One region of the Gracilibacillus xinjiangensis genome, then DNA from elsewhere that is predicted to be linked to it. Evidence: riboswitches for the same ligand, from Rfam matches in the RefSeq annotation. Region 1 holds a riboswitch; each other region holds the start of a gene.

What was found. Region 1 has a riboswitch for thiamine pyrophosphate ahead of tenA (thiaminase II). Riboswitches for the same ligand answer to the same signal wherever they lie in the genome.
Region 2: another riboswitch for thiamine pyrophosphate. It lies ahead of thiD (bifunctional hydroxymethylpyrimidine kinase/phosphomethylpyrimidine kinase); the one in region 1 lies ahead of tenA (thiaminase II).
Region 3: another riboswitch for thiamine pyrophosphate. It lies ahead of ACFOY7_RS08855 (thiamine phosphate synthase); the one in region 1 lies ahead of tenA (thiaminase II).

Annotation. Positions count from the first base shown of each region.
Region 1 is NZ_JBHSDT010000001.1:280,733-288,656, forward strand. It holds gene ACFOY7_RS01300 (BCCT family transporter) at 1-1,294, opposite strand, end outside; gene ACFOY7_RS01305 (acetylornithine deacetylase) at 1,513-2,784, opposite strand; gene tenA (thiaminase II) at 2,777-3,478, opposite strand; TPP riboswitch at 3,587-3,686, opposite strand; gene ACFOY7_RS01315 (SDR family oxidoreductase) at 4,239-5,156, opposite strand; gene ACFOY7_RS01320 (hypothetical protein) at 5,293-5,463, shown strand; gene ACFOY7_RS01325 (spore coat protein) at 5,750-6,226, opposite strand; gene ACFOY7_RS01330 (hypothetical protein) at 6,342-6,539, opposite strand; gene ACFOY7_RS01335 (GntR family transcriptional regulator) at 6,802-7,179, shown strand; gene ACFOY7_RS01340 (ABC transporter ATP-binding protein) at 7,179-7,924, shown strand, end outside.
Region 2 is NZ_JBHSDT010000003.1:63,630-71,553, reverse strand. It holds gene ytzI (YtzI protein) at 166-324, shown strand; gene ACFOY7_RS03320 (iron-containing alcohol dehydrogenase) at 358-1,524, opposite strand; gene ACFOY7_RS03315 (organic hydroperoxide resistance protein) at 1,736-2,155, shown strand; gene ACFOY7_RS03310 (hypothetical protein) at 2,202-2,324, opposite strand; gene ACFOY7_RS03305 (hypothetical protein) at 2,352-2,651, opposite strand; gene ACFOY7_RS03300 (CynX/NimT family MFS transporter) at 2,721-3,902, opposite strand; gene lepB (signal peptidase I) at 4,086-4,634, shown strand; TPP riboswitch at 4,681-4,789, shown strand; gene thiD (bifunctional hydroxymethylpyrimidine kinase/phosphomethylpyrimidine kinase) at 4,886-5,701, shown strand; gene thiM (hydroxyethylthiazole kinase) at 5,703-6,506, shown strand; gene thiE (thiamine phosphate synthase) at 6,506-7,168, shown strand; gene ACFOY7_RS03275 (type 1 glutamine amidotransferase domain-containing protein) at 7,205-7,729, shown strand; gene ACFOY7_RS03270 (DUF456 domain-containing protein) at 7,873-7,924, shown strand, end outside.
Region 3 is NZ_JBHSDT010000004.1:1,000,339-1,008,262, reverse strand. It holds gene ACFOY7_RS08875 (MoeB/ThiF family adenylyltransferase) at 1-349, opposite strand, end outside; gene ACFOY7_RS08870 (thiazole synthase) at 303-1,073, opposite strand; gene thiS (sulfur carrier protein ThiS) at 1,076-1,279, opposite strand; gene thiO (glycine oxidase ThiO) at 1,297-2,412, opposite strand; gene ACFOY7_RS08855 (thiamine phosphate synthase) at 2,396-3,022, opposite strand; TPP riboswitch at 3,122-3,222, opposite strand; gene ACFOY7_RS08850 (ferritin-like domain-containing protein) at 3,374-3,820, shown strand; gene ACFOY7_RS08845 (M20 family metallopeptidase) at 3,926-5,095, shown strand; gene ACFOY7_RS08840 (hypothetical protein) at 5,152-5,325, opposite strand; gene ACFOY7_RS08835 (ABC transporter permease) at 5,475-6,686, opposite strand; gene ACFOY7_RS08830 (ABC transporter ATP-binding protein) at 6,679-7,425, opposite strand; gene ACFOY7_RS08825 (HIT family protein) at 7,665-7,924, shown strand, end outside.

The sequences.
Region 1 (7,924 bases):
AATCCAGCGTAGTTGTTAAGAAAATCATGGATACAATTACAAATAAGATGATAATCAATCCAGACATTGGAAGTGTTGATAATATGTCTGGAATAACATTGACTGGTTCTGTACTTTTCACAATATCTAATACGTTCACTTGACCTGTTAAATATCTATGAACACCCAACCCACCTAAAATTCCTGTAGCAAGCCATGACAGCATAGTCGGTGCTAATAAATAAGTCAGGATCATTTCTTTTACAGTCCGGCCTTTAGAAATTTTGGCTGCAAATATACTGTGAAGCATTGCCCATGTTGCACTGTATGCGAACCAGAATACCATGTGACTTTGTATGTGTGTCGTTGATTCCAAAGCAACGGAATCTGTATAGAATGATAATTTAAAATAATTACTGAACAGATGTCCTACTGTATCAGTAAAATAATCGAGAATAAATATTCCTGGGCCAACAATCAGGATAAAAATAGCCAGTCCAGCCGCTAAATACATGTTAGTTGTGCTCAAACGCTTGATCCCTTTTTCAATACCTAAATAAGCGCTTATAGAGAACAATACTACCCATATAATTGTAACTGTCATTGTTAACCCGAACGTAACATCTGTATTCATCATTCTGGAAATGTTAGAGGTAATAATAGGTGTGCCAAGCCCTAATGTAACGGCAGCACCTGACAGAATACTCACTAGAAATAATACATCTAAAATTTTTCCGCCGATTCCATCTGTAAAGCGATCGCCAAAAATAACTCGACATGCTTCAGATATTCTCATTAATGGCCGTTTTTTGACATGAATAACATACGCCATTGCTGGTGCTGCCATGACAAAAATCGCAAATGTTTGAAAGCTCCACAGGAACATGCTGTAAGCATTGCCCCATAATAAGGATTGGTCTGAACCTTCAGCTAATCCAAACGGAGGGTCAATAGCCACTTGTGTCCATTGCACCATCCCTGTTCTCATAATAGTCGAACCGACCCCCATCGCAATTAGAATGGAAGCATACCCAAATAAAGAGAGCTTTGGTTTTTCATTGGGATCACCTAATACTACTTTCCCATACTTTGAGAAAGATAAATAAAGCCCTGCACCTAATAAAATAATCGTATACCAAATATAGCCCCAACTAAATCCATCCACAATATTATCGAAGATCACATTTAATAGTTCCAAAGATTCCGCTTCGTATAAGGAGAACGGAATAGAAATAGCTATAATAAAAAGAATTGATGGCAAGAATATGCGAAAATCAATTAATTTCCAACTATCAAAAATACCCTTTTTATTCATTGGATTTCCCCTTTCTGTAAACTGTGTATTTATCAAGAAAAAATGCTCTGTCATTAGACTAGTTAACTGATACCACGTCTTTTAAGTTTGTAAACAAAAAAGAAGACGACCAATAACGACGATCATCTTCTTGAAAAGCAGGAATGGTTTGCTTAATCATTTGACTTATTTTCTAGATTACACATGTTATCTCGATAAACCCTGTTTTGTTGCAAATCTCACATAATCTTCGGTTTATTGCACCATTCTAAAATAAATGTAAGCAATGTTTTTGTAAAAGTTAATAGCTCTTCCAGTTCTACCTTTTCATCAACAGAATGGGCTTCTTCTAATTTCCCAGGACCATAAATAGCAGTCGGGATCCCTGCCTCATGGAACCAGCCTGCATCAGTAACTGATTTAGACATACCGATTTCTGCAGGGCTGTTTGCTATCCTTTCATGACTTTGTTGGAGAAGTTGAATAGCTGGGTGTTCTTTATCAATATCAGCAGAAGGAAAAATTTCACCACGATCCTCAATCATCGATCTTCCCCCCCACCGAAATTGAAGGGGGTTCTCTGTGAACCAGGGATCATTCCCTATCGATTTGGTTAAATGATCTTCTATTTCATTAACTACAGTTTGATAGCTTTCATTCGGATAGAAATGAACGGTAACCCATAAGCTACATTCATCTGCAACAAATGCTGCATGTCTGCCCCCTTCTATAACTGCTGGGTTAATGGTATTTGTACCTCGTTTAAAACCGGGATAGCTTTTCAATTCCGACCATTGTCTCTCTAAATCTTGCAAACTAGCAATAATTTGCATCATCTTCTCAATCGCACTAGCACCTTTATTAGGGTTTTCTGATTGGTTTAAATCTGCCCTCATTGCGTCATGAAACACTTCTTTACTCTTTACAGTGATCCATCCAGTAATAACACCACCTTGTCCTTGAATTTGACAATCACTACTATCAACAACCAGCGCAAAATCTGATCTGTAACCTTTCTCTATACAAGATAACGTACCTGCTTCTCCCGCCTCTTCACCGATAACTGTCTGGATTTGCAGATCTCCATTTAAGGATACGCCTTGCTCATTTAAAATTTTTACAGCTAACAATGTTGCAGCAACTGCACCCTTCATATCCGCTACACCACGACCATAAACATAACCGGATTTCTCGGTTAATTCAAACACGGGTACCGTCCAATTCGCTTCATCTCCCACTTCTGCCACATCAATATGTCCATTAATTACCAGACTGTTGTACTCCTTTTTATTTTTCCCCTCCTTCATTGCAACCAGATTGGGGTCATTTGGGAACACATCCCAGCTAGTTGTAGTAAATCCTTCGTTTTCTAAAAAGTCGGCAATATATGTTTGAAGTTCTCCTGTATTTCTAGCAGGTGGACTAACTGTTGGAAAGCTAATTAAATCTGCAAGAATTTGCTTTAATTCATCCTGATACTCATCTACTAAGTCTACTGTTAGATTAGCCAAACTGTTTCTCCCCTCTCACGTTTACTGGCCATTGCTCTTTTTTCTCAACCATATTCCAAAACATGTATTCAAATTGGCTAGTTCTAATGACAATCTCCTCTAATCTTTTTAATTCTCGTTCTGATTTTCCTTTTGCTTGTTGATTCATTAGTCTTTTGCACTTTTCAGCTAATTCTGTAAATTCATCTGATGCATACATATTCACCCAGCTGCTGTAGAAATTGTCATCTAATGCCCCAGGCCATTCAGCGAGTGATTTACCAATAAAATTATAGCTCCACTCACATGCAAGAACTGCTGCTATTACATTTTCCACTCCACCTCGTTGAGATACATTTAACATATAACTAGTGTAAGCAGTAGTAATGGCGGAAGGTTCTGTTGTCTCCAGTTCTTCTGCTGTAATACCAAAGTCCGCTGCATAATTACGGTGGAGGTCCATTTCCATATCAAGTACACCATGCAGTAATTTTGCAAAGACAGTCATTGTCTCCAAGTCTTCTGCTTTCGCACTGCCTAATGCAAATAATCTAGAATAGTCGATTAAATATACATAGTCCTGTTTTAGCCAATGCTTGAATTTCTCTTGGTTTAATGTCCCTTCTCCAATCCCCTTTACAAAGGGGTGTTCCAAATAACTCTTCCAGATTGGTTCGACACGTGTCCATAAATGTTCTGTAAATAAGTTGCTCATTATTTCCCTCTCCTTTTTAAAAAGATTTACTAGAGGAACAAAAAACCCATCACCAGTTAAGGAGATGGGTATAGCATTTAAACTACAGATTTATTGTTACATCCATAATTATTTGCCACTCCACTTCCCTACGCTAGTGTTAACTAGATCAGGTTCAAAGGGTCGACCTTTCATCTCTCAGCATTTACATGCTCCCCTAGTAGAAACTATATTTAATTGTTAATTATTAGTATAAAGGATAAGCAATGGTAATTCAAATCCCGCTGCGGAATACGTAATAGTTGAATAATGAGGTAAAAGATTGGATAAACGAGTATAACCCCTTCGAAAAAGCTCCAATAGCATTTCCTTTTATTTTGTCACCAATATTTAGCTTTTCAAATTCCGCTTTGGAGATTTCAGCTATTTCTTAATGGTAACTTTCGTCAAGGCAGCCTCCTCAAGTACAGCATAATAAGTAATTCTTCCAAAAAGATCATTAAATACAGTTTTCCCCTCCACTTTCATCTCTGTCTGTCCTTTTCTTGATTTCTTACCAGTTCAGCTAGTTCCATTGATTCATTAATCCAACAAGATAAAGGCAACAAATATAACAAAACCAGTGATATGTAGAAAAAGTCATGCTAAAAATTCCATTAGAAATCTCCTTTAGCGATGATAATTAATAATTATATAACTGAACAGGGATTTAAAACTCCCATTGGAAATTAGCACAGTAAAGACTGTTCTCTACTGAGCTATTCCAAACGGAGATATTACTTCACCCAAAAACCTGCCCACCATTCACATGCAAGGTTTGTCCTGTTACAAAACGGGAGTCATCTGAAGCAAGATATACAAAGGTTGGGGCAAGCTCAAATGGTTGACCATCACGGTTCATCGGATTAAGCGCAAGACTAACTTGGTCAGGGGAAAAGCTTGATGGGATTAATGGTGTCCAAAACTTCCCAGGTGCAACGGCATTTACTCTGATTCCTTTTTTGACCAGGTTCCTCGCAAGGGCCCGTGTAAAACCGATATTTGCTCCTTTTGTAGCCGTATAATCGATTAATTGTTCGTTCCCTTCAAACGTAACTACAGAAGAGGTATTTATGATCGAACTTCCCGCACTTAAATATTCTAGCGCTTTCCTTGTTGTATAGAAATGGGAATATATATTCACTTTAAACGTATCATCAAACTGTTCGTCAGTAATATCTTGCAAATCTAATTGTTGGAATTGGATTCCTACATGATTGCAGAGTATATCGAGTTGCCCAAACTTTTTGACAGTGCTTTCCACAATAGCCTGACACTGCTGTTTTACTCGCAAATCCCCTGGCAACAGTAAACAACCTTTCCCTATTTCTTCAATTCTGGCTTTCGTACGATTGGCATCCTCATGTTCATCTAAGTAGGCAATCGCTACATTGGCTCCTTCCTTAGCAAAGGCAATCGCAGCTGCTGCACCTATACCACTATCACCACCTGTAATAAGGGCAACTTTCCCCTCTAGCTTCCCACTCCCTATATAGTTAGGATTTTCAACAATCGGCGCCGGTACCATTAGTTTCTCTACTCCAGGCTGTCTATATTGACGTTGCTCCGGAACCGTCAAGGCAACCTCTTCATATCGCGTTATTTCCCCGTAATTAGGATACATTGGATAATAATCAGGATTTAGTCTTTTTTCAGACATTGTTAAATACCCTCCTCCACTCTTTTGTATGGATTACTTTATGTTTAATAGGCATCCGCCGTGTTTGTCCCATTTAAAATAGATACTGGCTCGAATTTCACATTGGCGCATATTTTAATAAGTGGAGGTGATAATTATGGAATATTACTATAATCCAAAAGTACACTATTTATTGATGAATGAATCCTTCGGAAAAGACACCATTATATATGATCATAATAAGAAGCCATTCTACGGACCGAAAATTGGACTTAGACCGCCTTATTACTGTAACCCGCGTTATGAGCAAAACTATCCGCTAATTTAATTAAACTTCATGGGTCTGTTTTCCCCATCGTCCGTTCCCTTCCATTACGGTAGCTATAATTCCTGGTATTTCCTGATTCACGAAATACCCTATGTGATATTTTCCAGACGGTTACTCACGTTTATTAACAAAATCATACTCTTTTTTTACTAATTAAGAAAATATATGTAAATATTTTACCCACCTAATTATCCAGTTGCATCTTCCAAAATAAGGAGGCCTCCGCTAAGTGGAGACCTCCTTATAGGAGATAAACAAATTATTAGAGATAAAAGATTTGAGATACTTATAAAATGTCCAGGCGGGCAACCAATGCGAGTAATACTTGTAATAACACTTGTGCGTTTACTGCAATATCAGTGTCAGTTGTTGTGATTTTTACCCCTCTAGAATTTTCTACATAAGTTTGTTGTTTATTCACTTGACTAGACTTAATCTTTTCATGGAGATCTTGGGTAATTCTTTCCGCCTTATCACTGTCCGCAATGGAAATACTAATGACCAAAGCTATAGCAGCTTGGAGTCCAACCTGTACATTTAGTGCAGCCTGCGTATCCGTTGTAGTGACTTCCACATCACATGAATCTTTAATAATTATCGACTCAAAAGATTCCTGTACAGTTTTGATTTCTTGATTTGCCTCTTGAGTATCATCACTTTGATCGAATGGATGGCACATACTAGTGTCCAATGCATTCCACCTTTTCGTTTGCTTACTATTTCTGCCTGTATAGTAAACAGGTCTTCCATTAACGTACTTCATTTCTGTCATAGTAACACTCCTTGTCATTTTATATAATTAATATATGTCGGTATAATCTTATTGCAAAGGCTACTTAACTAAGGATATAAACAAATATTTATTTTTAAGAAAGTAATTACTTTTCATTATTTTCTTGTTTCGATTGCAAAGATTGCACACTCTTTTTTAATTCATCTACAAGATTTTTTAACTGTTCCCTGTCTTCTTCACTAAGCTTTTGACTATCTAATTGAACATTGTGACGTTTCAGAGTTGTTCCAACAAGCATATCGATAATTTTCTCCGATGTTTCTTTAAAATTACTGTCGCTCACCCAATTCACCTCCCATAATTGAATGAATTATCTTCTTTCTCTGATACCTTATGTATCTAATCCCTTATGAGTAAGTGCCTTTACCTATTTTTCAGTCAATTTCCATTTCGCACCAATAAAAATAATATAACCATAAAACCAGGATAAGAAGCAGCACCCCCTCATGAGTTCATTTTTAAGGCAAATTATTATTGCATATCATTCTATATTTGTGTATATTGTATATAGAGTATATATACAATATTAAAAAAGAGGTATTTGCATGCACATCATCATTTCCAATAATTCGAAAGAGCCTATTTATGAGCAGATTTATGTCCAGATAAAAAAGCATATATTGAGCAATGAATTGCAGGCCGGCCAGGCTTTGCCATCAATGAGGCAATTAGCAAAGGAGTTAAATATTAGTATTATTACAACAAAAAGAGCATATGAAGAGCTTGAAAAGAATGGATTTATTTTTTCCATTGTTGGAAAAGGTTCGTTCGTCACAGAACAAAGTAATGAGATGATACGGGAGCGGAAAATGCAAGTAATTGAGGAACAATTAACGGCTGTGATCCAAAACAGTAAAGAAATCGGGATAAAATTACCGGAACTGAGAGAACTGCTCTCCATGTTATATAAGGAGGATACATAATGGAAGATGTCCTTGAACTGCATAATGTAAATAAGACTTTTAAAGGTTTTCAGATAAAGGATTTATCTCTATCTGTAAAAAAAGGTTTCATAACAGGATTTATAGGAGGAAATGGCGCAGGTAAATCCACGACAATTAAGATGATCCTGAATTTATTACAACCGGATAGTGGCACAATTTCTGTTTTTGGCTTAGATTACAAACAGAATGAGAAAGAAATCAAGCAGCGAATCGGATTCGTGTTTGATAACAATATATTTTATGAGCATCTAACACTGAATGAAATGAAACGATTAATAAAACCTGCCTACCATAATTGGAATGACACTATCTTCAATCAATATGTAGACATGTTTGGGCTATCTTTAAAGAAAAAGCTAAAGAATTTTTCAAAAGGCATGATGATGAAGGCTTCTTTAACATTCGCATTATCTCACAATGCTGAATTAATCATTATGGATGAGCCAACATCGGGGCTTGATCCAATTTTTCGCAGAGAATTATTAGAAGTTCTTCATGATCTCATGCAAAATGGTGATAGAACCATCTTCTTCTCGACACATATTACAACAGATTTGGACCGGATAGCGGATTACATTACCTTTATTCATAATGGACACCATGTCTTTACGAAAGAGCAGTATAAAATTGAGGAAGAATACGCGATTGTTAAAGGGGATACGGATTTATTAGATCGGGATACAGAACAAGAATTTGTCTCAATACGAAGATCTAATCATGGTTT
Region 2 (7,924 bases), on a different contig from region 1:
TCATATTAACTCCTTCTTGTTCATTTGTAATGAGAATAGCAATTGCCAATTCAGCATTACTTACTTTATTTTATGAGCTTAAACGAAAAGCGTTCGCAATACTCCTATAAATCAGCTCCTGTTATGTTATAATAGACAGATGATGATGAGGGGGTTGAGGGTTGTATGTGGATTGTAATTGTAGTCTGTATTGCTGTTGTAATTGCTGTCTTAGCCTTATCAATTATGACATTGAATAAAGGGTATGCGTATAAGCAAACGATAGACCCATTACCAGAAGATATAAAAAGTGAGACGGAAAAGGATAAAACAAAGGATGCTTAAATACAAGCATCCTTTATTTTCGCCCTTATGTTTTTAAAGAGATTGTTTATAAATTTCTATGGCATCCTGACGGTTTAATTTTTTGAAGTTACCGAATTCCGGTCTAGCAATAACAGTTTTATCCGCCATTTCCTCGATGGAGTCTTCTGATATATTGTAATCACCTAATGTGGATGGAGCACCGATACTATTCCAGAATGCTCTTAATTTCTGGATTCCTTCCAATCCAATTTCTTTATCTGATTTTCCATCTGTTTCCACATGGAATACACGAATAGCTAACTGTTTAAATCTTGCAACATTCTCATCGATTGAGTATGTCATCCAATTAGGGAATAAAATTGCCAGGCCTCCACCGTGTGGGATATCGTGTACAGCAGAAACTGCATGCTCTAGATTGTGTGTAGCCCAATCACCATTATACCCCATGTTCACCATTCCATTTAGTGCCATTGTTCCATTGTATAGTACGGTTGCGCGTAATTCTTCGTTTTCTAGATCTTTAACTAATGGAGGCGCGGTTTCTATCATTGTTTGCAGAATACCTTCTACCATCCGGTCTTGCAATAATGTATTTTCTTCATGGTGAAAATAATGTTCTAACGCATGTGACATGATGTCAACAATACCATAAATCGTTTGATCTTTTGGTACAGTCTTTGTAAAAACCGGATCCAGAATAGAGAATGCAGGAAAAGTATATGGGCTTCCCCAACCGTGTTTTTCTTTTGTTTCCCAATTAGTAATGACAGATCCTGCGTTCATTTCCGAACCAGTTGCGGCAAGTGTTAAAACAGTCCCGAAAGGTAATGCACCTGTTGCGGTAGACTTCTTTGTTACGATATCCCAAATATCTTCGCCGGACTCAGCACCAACTGCAATAGCTTTTGTACAGTCAATCGTACTACCTCCGCCAACGGCAAGAATAAAATCAATGTTCTCTTCTTTGCAAATTTCAATCCCTTTTCTTGCTGTTGTTACTCGTGGATTAGGTTCTACTCCACTTAATTCAAAAATGTTCTTTTTAGATTCATTTAGTATGTTAATGACTTGATCGTAAAGACCATTTCTTTTAATACTTCCTCCACCATACACAAGTAAAATATTAGGTCCATAATTAGTCAACTCTTTCTTCAAGTAGCTTAATTGGCCTTTCCCGAAGTATAATTTCGTTGGATTGTGGAAAACAAAATTTTGCATGCTACAACCTCCTATTGATATTACAACAAATATTACTTCCTATTTAAATATGGCAACATTTATATCATGTGTAAAGTAATTTGTTTTTAAACCATTGTAAGTCATTATGTGGAAGTTTCCGTGTTTAATTATTGGTAGTTAAGGTATACAATTGGTAGAATGTTATATAAGGACCTTAAATGGTTTAATTTTGTATAAAGGAGTGGATAGAATGAGTAACGTACTATTTACGTCAAAAGCAACAGCAAAGGGTGGACGAGATGGCCATGTGAAATCTGATGATGGTATTATCGATGTTAATTTAATCAACCCTGCAGGTGGTGGAGAAGGACAAGGGTCGAACCCTGAGCAGTTATTCGCTGCAGGTTATTCTGCTTGTTATGATGGGGCATTGAATCTAATGGCATCTAAGCAGAAAAAGGAAATCGATTCTACAATCACTGCTGAAGTTAGCTTGTTAAAGGATGAAGCAGATGGTGGTTTCAAGATCGGTGTTGTACTAAATGTGGAAATTAAAGGTGTTTCCCAAGAGGAAGCGGAAGAATTAGCGAAAGCAGCTCATGATTTCTGTCCATATTCTAAAGCTACTAGAGGAAATATTGATGTAGAACTAAAAACAAAAGCAGTTTAAACGTTTAAAAACGCACACCATTTTAGGTGTGCGTTATTTAATCAACTTATTTTACTCGATTATGAATTAGATCTTGAAATGCGTGAAAGATTTCAATACCTTGATAGACTGTCACAGATAATGCTGTTATGGAGAACATAGCGATCATTGCGATACGAAACCAGATCATTTGTATTCCTCCTCTCCTCTATTTTTATTACTGATGGGAGAGAATCAAATAATTTGACTGGTAAAATCTCGCTGTTAATGTCCTTTGTATAAATAAGTAGTGGATAATCAAGCTTTGGTAACAAATTGCTACAACCAGCAGTAAGATAATAGGTATATAGTTATTTATATATTTATCAGAACCATTGTTTGTTGGGTGTAATTCTTTGTCTTGTATATCTTTTACTGTTTTCAGATTTACTGCATGTTCTGTAGAATTATTTTCATATAGTTGGGCTGGTGCGAAAATGATTAGAAATATAAGTGCCAGGGCAATTAATTTCTTCATTTCTTTGCCCCCATTCTAAATAATTAAGTAAGTATTCATTATATGCCTGAAAGGAAAAAAAGTAAATAATTATAATACATATTTGTTCCGGCTTGCTCCCACACCAAAAGCAACCATAATAAGTGAGACCAGCAATATAAAGGTAATTGCCGAATTCCAGTTACCTGTTAGGTCAAACATAAAGCCAATAAAAATAGGTCCGATTGATGCCAGAAGATAACCAAATGATTGAGCCATTCCAGACAATTCTGCCGCTTGTCGAGCGTTTTCTGTTCGTAAACCTAATAGTGCAAGTGCTAAACTGATACTTGCTCCAAGAGCGAATCCGATTAATGTTATTAAGAGTGTGATTAAAGCAATGGAAGGATTGAAGTGCAATCCGCTGTATCCAATAATGGCACAGGCTCCGAATACATATACAACAACTTTTTGATCTTTTAATTTGCCAGCAATAATAGGGGTTAGGAAAGTCGCTGGTAAGCTGATCAATTGCATGTATGCAACAAACCATCCAGCTGTTGTCACATCGTATCCCTTCGCTGTTAAGATCTCAGCTAACCAGGAGATGGTCACATAAAATAAAAAGGATTGTAACCCCATAAAAAAAGTTACTTGCCATGCAATCCCTGAACGTAATAATCTCTTGCCGCTTGGTTCGAATAATTTCACCTCATGTTCTGCTGGTGAGTTTCTCATAGCAACAAGCCAAATGATAATACCTATAACTGTAATAATACCCCAACTAGCCAAGGTAATATTCCACCCTAATCCGTAGTCAACTGTTAAGGGTACAGAAAAACCTGATCCGAAAGCGGCAAAAATAGACATAGATGTTGTATATAGTCCTGTCATTAAACCGATTTTCGTTGGGAAGCTTCCTTTAATTAAGCTCGGCAGAATAACATTGATAATCGCTATTCCTACACCTACTAATGTTGTGCCAATGTATAAAAATAGTAAAGTAGCAAGTGATCGGATTAAAATGCCGCTAAGTAAAATAATTAACCCATATAAGAGTGCTTTTTCATTTCCGGTTTTGTTTGCAATTCTAGGGGCAATTGGTGATATGAAGGCAAATGCTAATAATGGCAAACTTGTAATCAAACCTACATTCCAATTATCAAGAAGTAGTTCATCGCGAATAATTCCAATAATAGGCCCTACAGAGGTTATTGCGGGTCGTAAATTAAATGCAAGAATAATAATTCCTGTTATAAATAGACTGTACTTCCATTTTTGGTTGGTTGGCATATTTCTGCTCCTTATTTCCTGTTTTTTGCTCGATTGTATTGTTTAGATAATTTAAATACACTATACAATATAAATTTATGTTAAAATAAGTAAGTGGATAAGACTGAGCTGCAATGCTTATAAGAATAACATACTCCAATTATTTAGGAAATTTTTTGATATCATAGTGAAAGAAGGTAGACAATGGATAATAAATTTGTTGCTGAATTATTGTCATGGTTGAAAGCATTATTGATTGCTGTGGTCATTGTGTTATTGTGCCGTCATTTCTTGATTACACCATCAATTGTGAAAGGTGAATCAATGTTGCCTAACTTAGAAGATGGCGACAGGATTATCTTAAGTAAAATCAGTCAAATCGACCGCTTTGATGAGATTGCATTTAAAGCACCAGATACAGACGATAATTATGTCAAAAGAGTAATAGGTTTCCCTGGTGATACAATTGAAATGAAAGATGACCAATTAATCATTAATGGGGAAACATTTGAGGAAGAATATTTGGATGAACATAAAAGTAATTTAGCTGAAGGTGAAAAACTGACACCAGATTTTACTTTGTATGAGTTGACTGGGGAAGAAGTAGTTCCTGAAGATACATTTTTTGTATTAGGTGATAACCGTAAAGTTAGTAAGGATAGCCGCTCATTTGGTTTTATTGATAAGGATTCGGTAATCGGTGATGTCAAAATGCGTATTTGGCCACTAAGTTCATTTGGACTTATTAATTAGTTCACTTGATAATTTAAGTTTCTGCTTTAATTGGACAACTAAATATATAATCCGCTAGGGGTGCCATTCGAATGGCTGAGATGAGAATAGTGTTTCTCGATCCCTTTGAACCTGAACTGGTTAACACCAGCGTAGGAAAGTGGGATAGGTTAAGAAGAATAGAGCATATTCATAGAACCGTTCCATTTCCAATGGAACGGTTTTTTCTTTTTAAGATTTTGATTGGATTAGAAATTAGGGGAGGTTTTTGTATGAAAATAAGAAGTGCACTTACTATCGCAGGTACAGACCCATCAGGTGGTGCCGGAATTCAAGCCGATTTGAAGACATTTCAAGAGAGAGAAGTGTATGGAATGAGTGTGATTACCTCTGTTGTTGCCCAAAACACACTAGGTGTTCAACAAGTAGAGCACTTGCCTGTCTCTTTTATTGAAAAACAATTTGATGCAGTGTGGGAAGATATCAAGCCGGACGCTGTGAAGACTGGTATGATTTCAACAATTGAAATGATGGAGCTAATTGCTGGGAAATTAAGAAAAGCAGATGTCCCGTATGTAATTGATCCTGTAATGGTTGCTAAGAGTGGGCACACATTAATGGAGGAGAAGTCTCGATCAGTTATTCGCAATTTACTTATCCCATTATCAACAGTTGTCACTCCAAATGTCCCGGAAGCGGAGTTCTTAGTAGAATTTCCAATCAGTACACTTGAAGACGCGGAGAAAGCAGCGAAATTAATTGTTAAAGAGCTTGGAGCAAAAGCCGCTGTTGTAAAGGGTGGTCACCTTGAAGGTGATGCAAAGGATGTGCTTTTTGATGGGAAGGAATATACGTATTTTACAACAGAAAGGATCGATACACATCACACGCACGGCACAGGCTGTACGTTTTCTGCGGTTATTACAGCAGAGCTGGCGAAAGGTAAGTCTATTAAACAAGCAGTAGAAATAGGAAAAGGATTCATTACTGATGCAATTAAATATTCTTTACAATTAGGAAATGGAAATGGACCAACTAACCATTGGGGATATCGATTAAAAGGGTTACCGAGTCAGGAGGAGAAATAGGATGACATATTTTTTAGATAAAATAAGAGAGCAACAACCATTAATCCATAATATCACTAATTTAGTTGTTACTAATTTTACTGCAAATGGATTATATGCATTAGGTGCCTCGCCTGTAATGGCAAACGCAAGAGAAGAAGTGGAGGAAATGGCTAGCATTGCAAATGCATTAGTGTTAAATATAGGGACACTGACAAAAGAACAAGTAGAGGCAATGATTATAGCGGGGAAGGCAGCGAATAAAGCGGGAATACCTGTTGTGTTAGATCCGGTTGGGGCTGGGGCGACAACATTTCGAACAAAATCAGCACAGACCATTTTGGACCAAGTAAAGGTAAGTATCATACGGGGAAATGCGGGGGAAATTGCTAATTTGGCGGGCGTTTCTGCAGAAGTGAAAGGTGTCGATGCATCGGGGGACTTTGACATGGAAGAATTATTGCAAGTGGCATACGAGCAATTACATATACCGTTAGCGATTACTGGGGCATTAGACTTCGTTACAGACGGAAAAGATAAAGCAATTATTTCGAATGGTCATCCATTATTGACGAAAGTTACGGGAGCCGGATGTTTACTGTCATCGGTTGTTGCTGCATTTCTGGCTGTAGAGAAAGAAACTTTTAAAGCAGCGACAAGAGCAATTAGTTGTTATGGTATAGCTGCAGAGGAAGCTGCTTCAAAAGCTAGTCTACCTGGTGATTTTCAAGTCGAATTACTTAATCAACTTTATGCAATATCTGAAGATGTATTAAAAAGCAAGGAGAAAATTTTAGTGAGTCGATTAGGAAGTGGTCACGCTTGATGAATCCGGAATTACTGCAAGTATATTTCATTATGGGTAGTAATAACACACAAAGAGATCCATTAATCGTTTTAGAAGACGCGTTAATTGGCGGTATTACTCTTTTTCAATTTCGTGAAAAAGGAAAAGAAGCACTGACTGGAAAGAATAAGCGAAATTTAGCTATTGAAATGAAACGATTATGCCATAAATACAATGTCCCTTTTATTATAAACGATGAAGTTGATTTAGCTCTGGAAGTAGAAGCGGATGGTGTCCATGTCGGCCAAGACGATGAGCCACTAGTCGATTTAAAGAAAAGGTGTCCGCAAGATTGGATTTTTGGTGTTTCGGCAACGAATGAGGCAGAAGCTTATCAAGCGATGCAAGATGGGGCGGACTATATTGGGGTAGGCCCCATTTATGGTACCCAAACGAAAGAAGATGCGAAACAACCGATTGGAGAGGAGGGATTGGCTTCCATTCGGTCAATAGTTGGAGGGATACCCGTTGTGGCAATTGGCGGGATTAAACTTAGCCATGTTTTTCGCCTAAGAAGAGCGGGTGCAGATGGTGTTTCTGTTATTTCTGCTATCAGTCTGGCAGAAAAACCAACCGAAACAGCAGAGCTTTTCCGAAAATATGCTGAGTTCATGCCTTCTTATTCGAAATGTATGCAGTAATTTTGATAAACTATAAGAAAAGGAGGTATAAACCCTATGCGTTTAGAAGGAAAGAAGGTTATTGCATTATTGGAGGATGATTTTGAGGATTTAGAATTATGGTATCCTGTTTTACGTTTGCGTGAAGAGGGGGCTGCAGTTGATTTAGTTGCAAAAGAAGCCAATAAGAAATATATTGGGAAATATGGTGTTCCAGCCGAATCTGACTATGCATTTGCCGATGTGAACGCTGAGGAATACGATGCTGTTTTGGTTCCGGGCGGATGGGCACCGGACAAACTTCGCAGATACCGGGAAGTGTTAGAGATGGTGCGAGCTATGGATCAAGCGAAAAAGCCGATCGGGCAAATTTGTCATGCAGGCTGGGTGCTGATTTCCGCCGGTATTCTTCGTGGAAAGAAAGTAACCAGTACACCTGGCATTAAAGATGATATGACAAATGCGGGATCATTATGGTTTGACGAAGCGGTAGTTGTTGATGGACATATCGTTTCAAGCAGAAGACCACCTGATTTACCACCATATGTAAAAGCATTTGCTGATATACTGGCAGAAAAATAGTTCAAAGAAGGGCCTTGCAAAACGCAGGGCTTTTTCTGTTAGTTGGCTTATAATTATGATAAAATTTTAATATTGCCTGACTGGTGAAGCAATCTTTCAGATGAAAGTAAAACTATTTAGAGCAGACTTAAAGGAGATAGTGAATGGATATTTTATGGTGGCTATTAATTATCGTGGCTTTTGTTTTATCTTTTG
Region 3 (7,924 bases), on a different contig from region 1:
CTTCTACAATTGCTTCAATCACAATACTTGAATTTACCCGTTTCAGTCTTTGTTGCGCTGCAATTGCTTTCGGTGTTTGCCGTTCCACATCTTGCTCTGTAAACAATTGCTGTCTTTGAAGATTACTTGCCTCAACATAATCGCGATCAATTAATGTTAATTTACCAACACCCGCTCGCGCCAACATTTCTGCACTGCTTGAACCAAGTGCACCAACACCAATAATCAGTACATGACTATTCTCCACCATCGCTTGCCCTTTATTACCTATCGGCTCAAACAATATTTGTCTATGATAACGATTATCCACCAACACTAATCCCTTCCTGAGGACTGCTTGCGATGGCATATTGCTTCTTCCCGATTCGGCCAGCTTCATATCCTAATCTTCCTGCTTCAATTGCCAGTTTCATAGCTTTTGCCATTTTCACTGGATCATCGGCACCTGATACAGCAGTATTCAATAACACGCCATCTGCTCCTAATTCCATTGCATAAGCCGCATCACGAGGAGAACCAATCCCTGCATCAACAATGACAGGTACATTTGCCTGTTCGATAATAAATCTTAAATTTAATGGATTAATAATGCCTTGGCCGGAACCAATCGGGGAAGCTCCAGGCATAATTGCATGTGCACCTAGTTCTTCAAGCTTTCTAGCTAAAACAACATCATCAGAAGTATATGGTAATACCGTAAATCCTTCTTCCAGTAAAATTTCCGTCGCTTTTAAAGTTTCAACAGGGTCTGGTAATAATGTTTTATCACAGCCAATTACCTCTACTTTTATCATGTCACACAATCCGGACGCATCAGCCAACTTCGCAATACGAACAGCTTCTTCAGCATTTTTTGCTCCTGCTGTATTTGGTAAAAAGCGATACTTTTTCAGATCAATTTTTTCTAAGAAATTCGGCTGCTCTGCATCAAAGATATTCATTCTCCTAACAGCAAAGGTTAATACTTCCGTCTCGGAAACCTCTACAGCTTTTTTCTGTATCTCATAATCCGGATATTTTCCTGTTCCTAACAATAATCTTGAGGTGAACTGAAATTTCCCTACTTTTAACATGATTATCCTCCTCCAACAAAATGTACGATTTCTAATTGGTCTCCATTTGAGACACTTACTTTCTTATGATCTTGTTTTTTTAATATGGTTTGATTGTGTTCTACAATTAATGATTTGTCAGTTAGGCCTAAAGCTGTGATTAATTCTTCTATATTTTTCACATCTGTTTGCAATTCTAATGGATCTCCATTAATAATCAGCTTCATCTTCGATAACACACCCTTTACACAAATGCTCGCTGCACTCTGTTTAGAGCAAAGCTTGCAGCATATTTAGCAGCTGCTTTTCCTTCGATTAAATCCGCTACCATCATTCCTGTAATCGGTGACAACAAGATGCCATTGCGATAATGCCCTGCAGCAACATATACTCCATCCCTGCCAGGCACCTCTCCTATATAAGGAAAACCATCGCTAGTTTGTGGTCGAATTCCTGCCCAGAAGTGCTCTAACTGTGCATGTTCGATAGCAGGGATAATTTTCCTTGCTTTTGTTAGTAATTGTTGTACACCTTTCACACGAACCGTTTTATCTGTAATACCATGAAGAGATGTAGCACCGATGATAATGCTGCCATCATTTTTTGGTACTAAGTAGCATCCATCAGAGAATATCGTACTTTCGATTAATGGCTGGTCTGGTCTTACCGAAATGCATTCCCCTTTTACAGGAGTAATAGCTAAATCATAAGGTAACCACTTGGTTGTATCTTTACCTGTTGCCATCACTATTTGATCAGAATAATATAGACCATTTGTTGTTCTTACACCTTTTAGGCCATTTTCCTGTTCGATCAATTCACTAACTTGGGTATGTTCTAACAACACTGCTCCATGGTTTCGTGCAGCTTTAGCAAAAGCTAGTGTTAATTGAGGGGCAGAAACCTGACCATCATCAGGAAAAAATAAAGCAGCAAGGAAATTTCCTGTTAATCTTCTCTCTTTTAATAACGCAGCCTTCTGGGTAAGGAGAAGAGCTGACTCACCAGCTTTTCCTTGAAACCTGGCAATCTCTTTCAATTCAATCAATTGTTTCTCAGTAAATGCTAACTTCATCGTTCCTTTTTGGATTAATCCAATATTAATTCCACTCGCTTCTTCTAATTCCCTTGACAATTCAGGAAAAAAAGCACGGCTTTGTCTTGCAAAGTGAAATAATGCACTATCTGAAGAGAATTCCAACTGTGCTCCTAACATACCTGCAGCAGCACTTGATGCACCACTTCCGATTACATCATTTTCTATTACCAGGACCCGATATCCTCTTTTGCTTAATTGATAAGCAATCGAACAACCAATTACGCCACCACCTACAACAATTTGATCATAATGTTCTCTCAAAATGTTCCTCCTCCCAATGATTGAATCTTTCATAATAAGCCTTTGCCGCTTGCAAAGGCGCAGGCGATTCCCAAAAAGCGGAGATCATCGCTAATCCTTTTGCCCCTGCACCCAAGACTTCCTCCACTTGCTCTGGATGGATTCCTCCCACTGCAATTGTTGGGATGGAGATAGATTTTGCAACACGCTGTAATGCTTGAATTCCTCTAGGCTTTACTCCTTGTTTCGATTTACTGTGGTAGATGTGTCCATATAAAATAAAGTCAGCACCATCTTTTTCCGCTTTCCAAGCTTCTTCGATTGAATGTACAGATTTACCTATTTTTAAATCTGGAAATTGTTTTTTCACTAATGTTACCGGCAGACTATTGTAAGCTAGTTGAACACCAGTACACCCTTTCATCACAGCAAGGTCAACTCGATCATTTATGATGACTTTAGATAATGGGATACCGATACCTGCTAAGAAATCAAGTATTTGCATTAGTTCTGCAGCAGTTTTTGATTTTTCTCTTACATGAATATAATCAAAATAATGATGCATCGTTCTTAATTGTGCTAGTTCCTTTTTTGTTGATTTTCCATTCGTGATCAGGTGAATCCCTTTCATAGCAAAACCTCCAATCCATCCATATAGTGAGGAAAATGGCAGAAAAAAACCACCCTTCCAGTAAAGAAGAGTGGTGTTATGATTTCATAAGTAAAGTACTCACTTGTTCCACCACTTCCCTCCGCTAGTGTTAACCAGATCAGGTTCAAAGGGTCCGAATAAATTCGTCTCAGCCGCATAAGGCTCCCCTAGTGTTCAATCAATTATTCAATTAAAGGATATATCGCTTACATATACAGCATAACATATAATTGGAATTCCCGCCAATATCTATTCATGTCAAATGTTTATTTTACTCGAATATGGGAAGATATATATTAGAAAGAAAATAATGAAAGGATGTTATTACAAATGGCACAAGATCAAGAAAAACTGCAACAGTTATTAGATGGATTGAATGTTGATTTAGCAAACGAATATGCTGCAACTATCATGTACACGTATCACGCATCAGTGGTTTCAGGACTATACCGCTCATTATTAAAACCATTTTTTGAAGATGAAATTAATGATGAGATCGGACACGCTTTATACTTATCAGATAAGATTAAAACATTAGGTGGAACGCCTACAACTACTCCTGCAAAAGTAGAACAATTAACGGATGTACAGGAAATGTTAGAAGCTACACTAAAAGCGGAAACAGAAACAATTGAACGATATGAAAAACGTAAAAAACAAGCAGAAGAATTAGGATTTACAGAACTGGTTGTAAAATTAGATGATATGATTGCAGATGAAACACACCATAAAGAAGAAACAGCAAGATTACTTTCAGACAAATCATTTTTTAGCTAACCCTCTCCCATTATTTATAGATAGAAAACAGACTTCCAGTACAATCTGGAAGTCTGTTTTCTTTTTCCCGCTATGTTATAATTACTCGAAAAAGGAGGGGAAACCATGCTTCACGAATTATTTCAGGAAATAGATAATAATTATGATGAGATGATTGAAATCCGCCGATATTTACACCAGCATCCCGAGCTGTCTTTCCATGAATACAAAACAGCCAAATATATTCAGGAATTTTACAACAAATTGAACATACCTTTCCGGGCAAGTGTTGGAGGCAATGGTGTTGTTGCAAAACTTGTTGGTGCTAAACCCGGTAAAACGATTGCTCTAAGAGCGGATTTTGATGCCCTTCCAATAGAAGACGAAAAAAATGTCCCTTATCGCTCAAAGAATCAAGGGGTTATGCATGCATGTGCCCATGATGGTCATACCGCAACATTACTAACTATTGCGAAAGTACTAAATAAATATAAAGAACAACTTCCCGGCACGATTATATTTATTCATCAACATGCAGAAGAAGTAGCTCCTGGCGGTGCTCAGCCAATGATTGCTGATGGTGCCCTGGACGGAGTAGATTATGTATATGGTACACACCTTTGGACAAACACTCCTTATGGAATTGTTCAAACAGCACCAGGAAATTTTATGGCGGCTGCGGATAAGTTTACCATTACGATAAAAGGGAATGGCGGGCATGGAGGAATCCCGCATCAGACGAAAGATCCCATCGTCATTGGGTCACAGCTTGTCACTAATTTACAACAGATTGTTAGTCGAAAATTAGATCCATTGACTACTGCAGTTCTTTCTATCGGCAAATTTCATGCAGGGAACGCCTATAATGTTATACCGGATACAGCAGTAATGGAAGGAACGGTCCGAACATTTGATCCAGAATTACAACAACTGATTATTACTGAAATGGAAAAGATAATTAAAGGCACATGCCAAAGCTATGATGCAGATTATACATTTGATTATCAAAAAGGCTATCGTCCTGTTGTCAATCACTCCATCCATGCGGAACTAATTATTCAATCTGCGGAAAATTTGGAAGAAGTAAACAGCGCTGAAATGAGTGTTCCGAGTATGACCGGTGAAGATTTTGCATATTATTTAGAAGAAAGACCTGGGGCATTTTTCTTTACTGGTGCTCAAAAAAAAGACCAATTTGTACCACATCATCATCCAATGTTTGACTTTGACGAAAGAGCGATGAAGATTGCTGCCAAAACATTAATTAGTACAGTAATGGAAGCTAATCTACTCTAACCCCGCTACAAAAGAGGCTGGCAAAAGGAGTTAATCCATACTATAATCCGGACGGTTCAACTGAATTTGTCCGGATTATTTGCTTTCCAGGATCTATCATCCTCTATATGCCAGGTTACTGCTTTAGAAGAGAGACTTTCTATGGAATGGATGACCAAACCTAAACTTACCTTACGTGATGCCGTCTTTACAGGATGATCGTTGTTCCACTTATTCGTCTTGTAAACCATTAAAAGCTGAGGTGTTGCCCACGGAAAGCGAGTATTTTCCCCAGCGGTGAGCTAGCATTATCTATATTAGTACATTAGTGAGTGATATATACTTGTGTATTTATTGTTCGGTTGTTAGATTTTCTATTTTTGTTATGTTTCATCCCTCTTTATCTTCGATTAATCTTTGTATGAACATATTTCGGAATAAGGAAAATAGTAAAGATGATTGAAGCAACTACCATTAATCCGCCCGTTAAGTAACTTTCTACTATTAATAAGAAAATCGCAAACAATAACATTTGCACTGCCATTAATTGTTGAAGCCATTTAACAAACTCCTGTTGACGGACTTTTCGCGAGACAGGATACAAATCGAGCCAAAGAATTGTTGTATGATGCTTCCATAGTGGCATTAGTTGGATAATGGTCATATAGCTGAACAAAATAGCAAAGATAAGCTTAAGCCATATATTTGGAACAAAGAAAATCAGCAATGCCCCAATTATTAATAAACGGGTATAGATACCAAAATATTCACTACTTCTTGCACTTGTTAATCGGAATAAATAAGTGTAACTGTTTTTTTGATCAAATGGTACAGATCCTGTTAAAAGACGAGCAAAAAACGTCCGTTTCTTAACAGAAGTTTCTAAATGCGGTACATCTGTAAACATATTAGCCAAACGGTAAAATGACCGCATTCTTAAATAATCTCGCTCAATTAATAATTCCCAATTGATCGCCTTTTGCCTCTTTGACAGGGCTAAATTATAGGAGAATATAACCATTAACAATACTGTAACAATGATCAACAGCAATGTTTCTTGTTTTATAAAAAAATAGATTAATGCACTGATCAGTAAATAGCGGACAATGATATCCATTGTTCTCATTGAATTGTCACGAACTTTTAACATCCACCAATTGGCGGTTAAGCTCCACCCTTTTACAATCAATAGTATTAATAAAAGTAACCCATAAGTATTTCCTTCAAATTTGGTCAGGTATAAAGGTGCCAAAGCTGCAAAAATAAATAAAAATAAATAAATCTGCATAATGTAACTGTAAAATAATGTACGTGTAAAATAACCTTTTAATTGATGTTCAGCAGGAATAAGGAAAACAATGTCAGCCTTTTTCAGCATTGTTTGAATGGGGCTATGTGTTGTGACAACCCCTAACAGGATTGAGATAATAAGAGCTGCCGGAAACGTCTCTGGTAATTGCTCCAGCCATTTTTGATAATAAACCGCTAATGCAGACAGGATAAAAAACATGGCGATCGCAAGATGACCTGTGAGAATATATTTTAAATAACGATTTAATTCTTTCAAATGTGCTTTTAAGCGTTCGATAAACAATGCATTTGCATCAAGCATGGGCATCTGCTTCCTTTGTCAATTGGATATATAAATCATCTAATGTTGCCTCAGGTTGTCCAAACTCAATTCGTAGTTCTGCTAATGTACCTTTTGCTCTGATTTTGCCATCATGTAAAATAACAAAACGATCACAATACCGTTCCGCTGTCGCTAGAATATGTGTGGACATCAACACTCCTGCTCCATTTTCTTTCATTTGATTCATCCATTGTAAATAGGATTGAATCCCAAGCGGATCTAAACCGACAAAAGGCTCATCCACTATATACAATGCAGGCTCAACGAGAAACGCTGCCATGATCATTACTTTCTGACGCATCCCTTTCGAAAAGTGGATCGGAAATGCTTTTAATTTCTTTTCTAATCGAAACTCTTTCAATAATGGCTGGACACGTTTATGAAATGTATCTTCAGATAACCCATACGCCATTGCAGTTAATCGTAAATGTTCTTCTAAATTTAATTCATCATATAATACAGGCATTTCGGGAATATATGTAAATTGTGACCGATAGCTATCCTCAGCCTCATCAAACGTTTTCCCATTGATAGAGACTTTGCCCTTTTTTGGCTGCATTAAGCCAATCACATGCTTAATCGTTGTACTCTTTCCCGCACCGTTTAGTCCAATTAGACCGACTATTTCATTTGGATAAACATCAAAAGAAATACCATGAAGGACATTCCGATGAGTATAACCGCCTTCTAAGTTCTCAATATGTAATAATGATTTCATTCAACCCTTCCTTTCATTCACCAACGACCATGTTAGTAATCAATAAATTTATTTTAATATTCTTATCTATAGAAAAAACCTGCTTTTTTAAAATCTTACCACTTTATTAACAAGTTGCCAAAAAATTATAGTTTCGTGTCTGTAACTTAAAGAGATTGTTGCGCTTCTTTTCAATTATTTATACAATAGAGTCAGATGGAAAAAGCACGAACAATACTCTTAACAAAGGAGCGTCTATAATGACAGTACATAGAGAATGCATTTTTTGTAAAATTATAGAAGGTGAGATTCCTTCTGCAAAAGTGTATGAAGATAATGATGTCTATGCATTTCTTGACATTAGCCAAGTGACCAAAGGACATACACTAATCGTGCCAAAAACACATACGAAGGATATTTATGAAACAAATGAAGAAATTGCAGCGAAGCTATTTAGTCGTGTCCCAAAAGTCGCTAATGCGATAAAAAAAGCATTTCAGCCCAATGGCATAAATATACT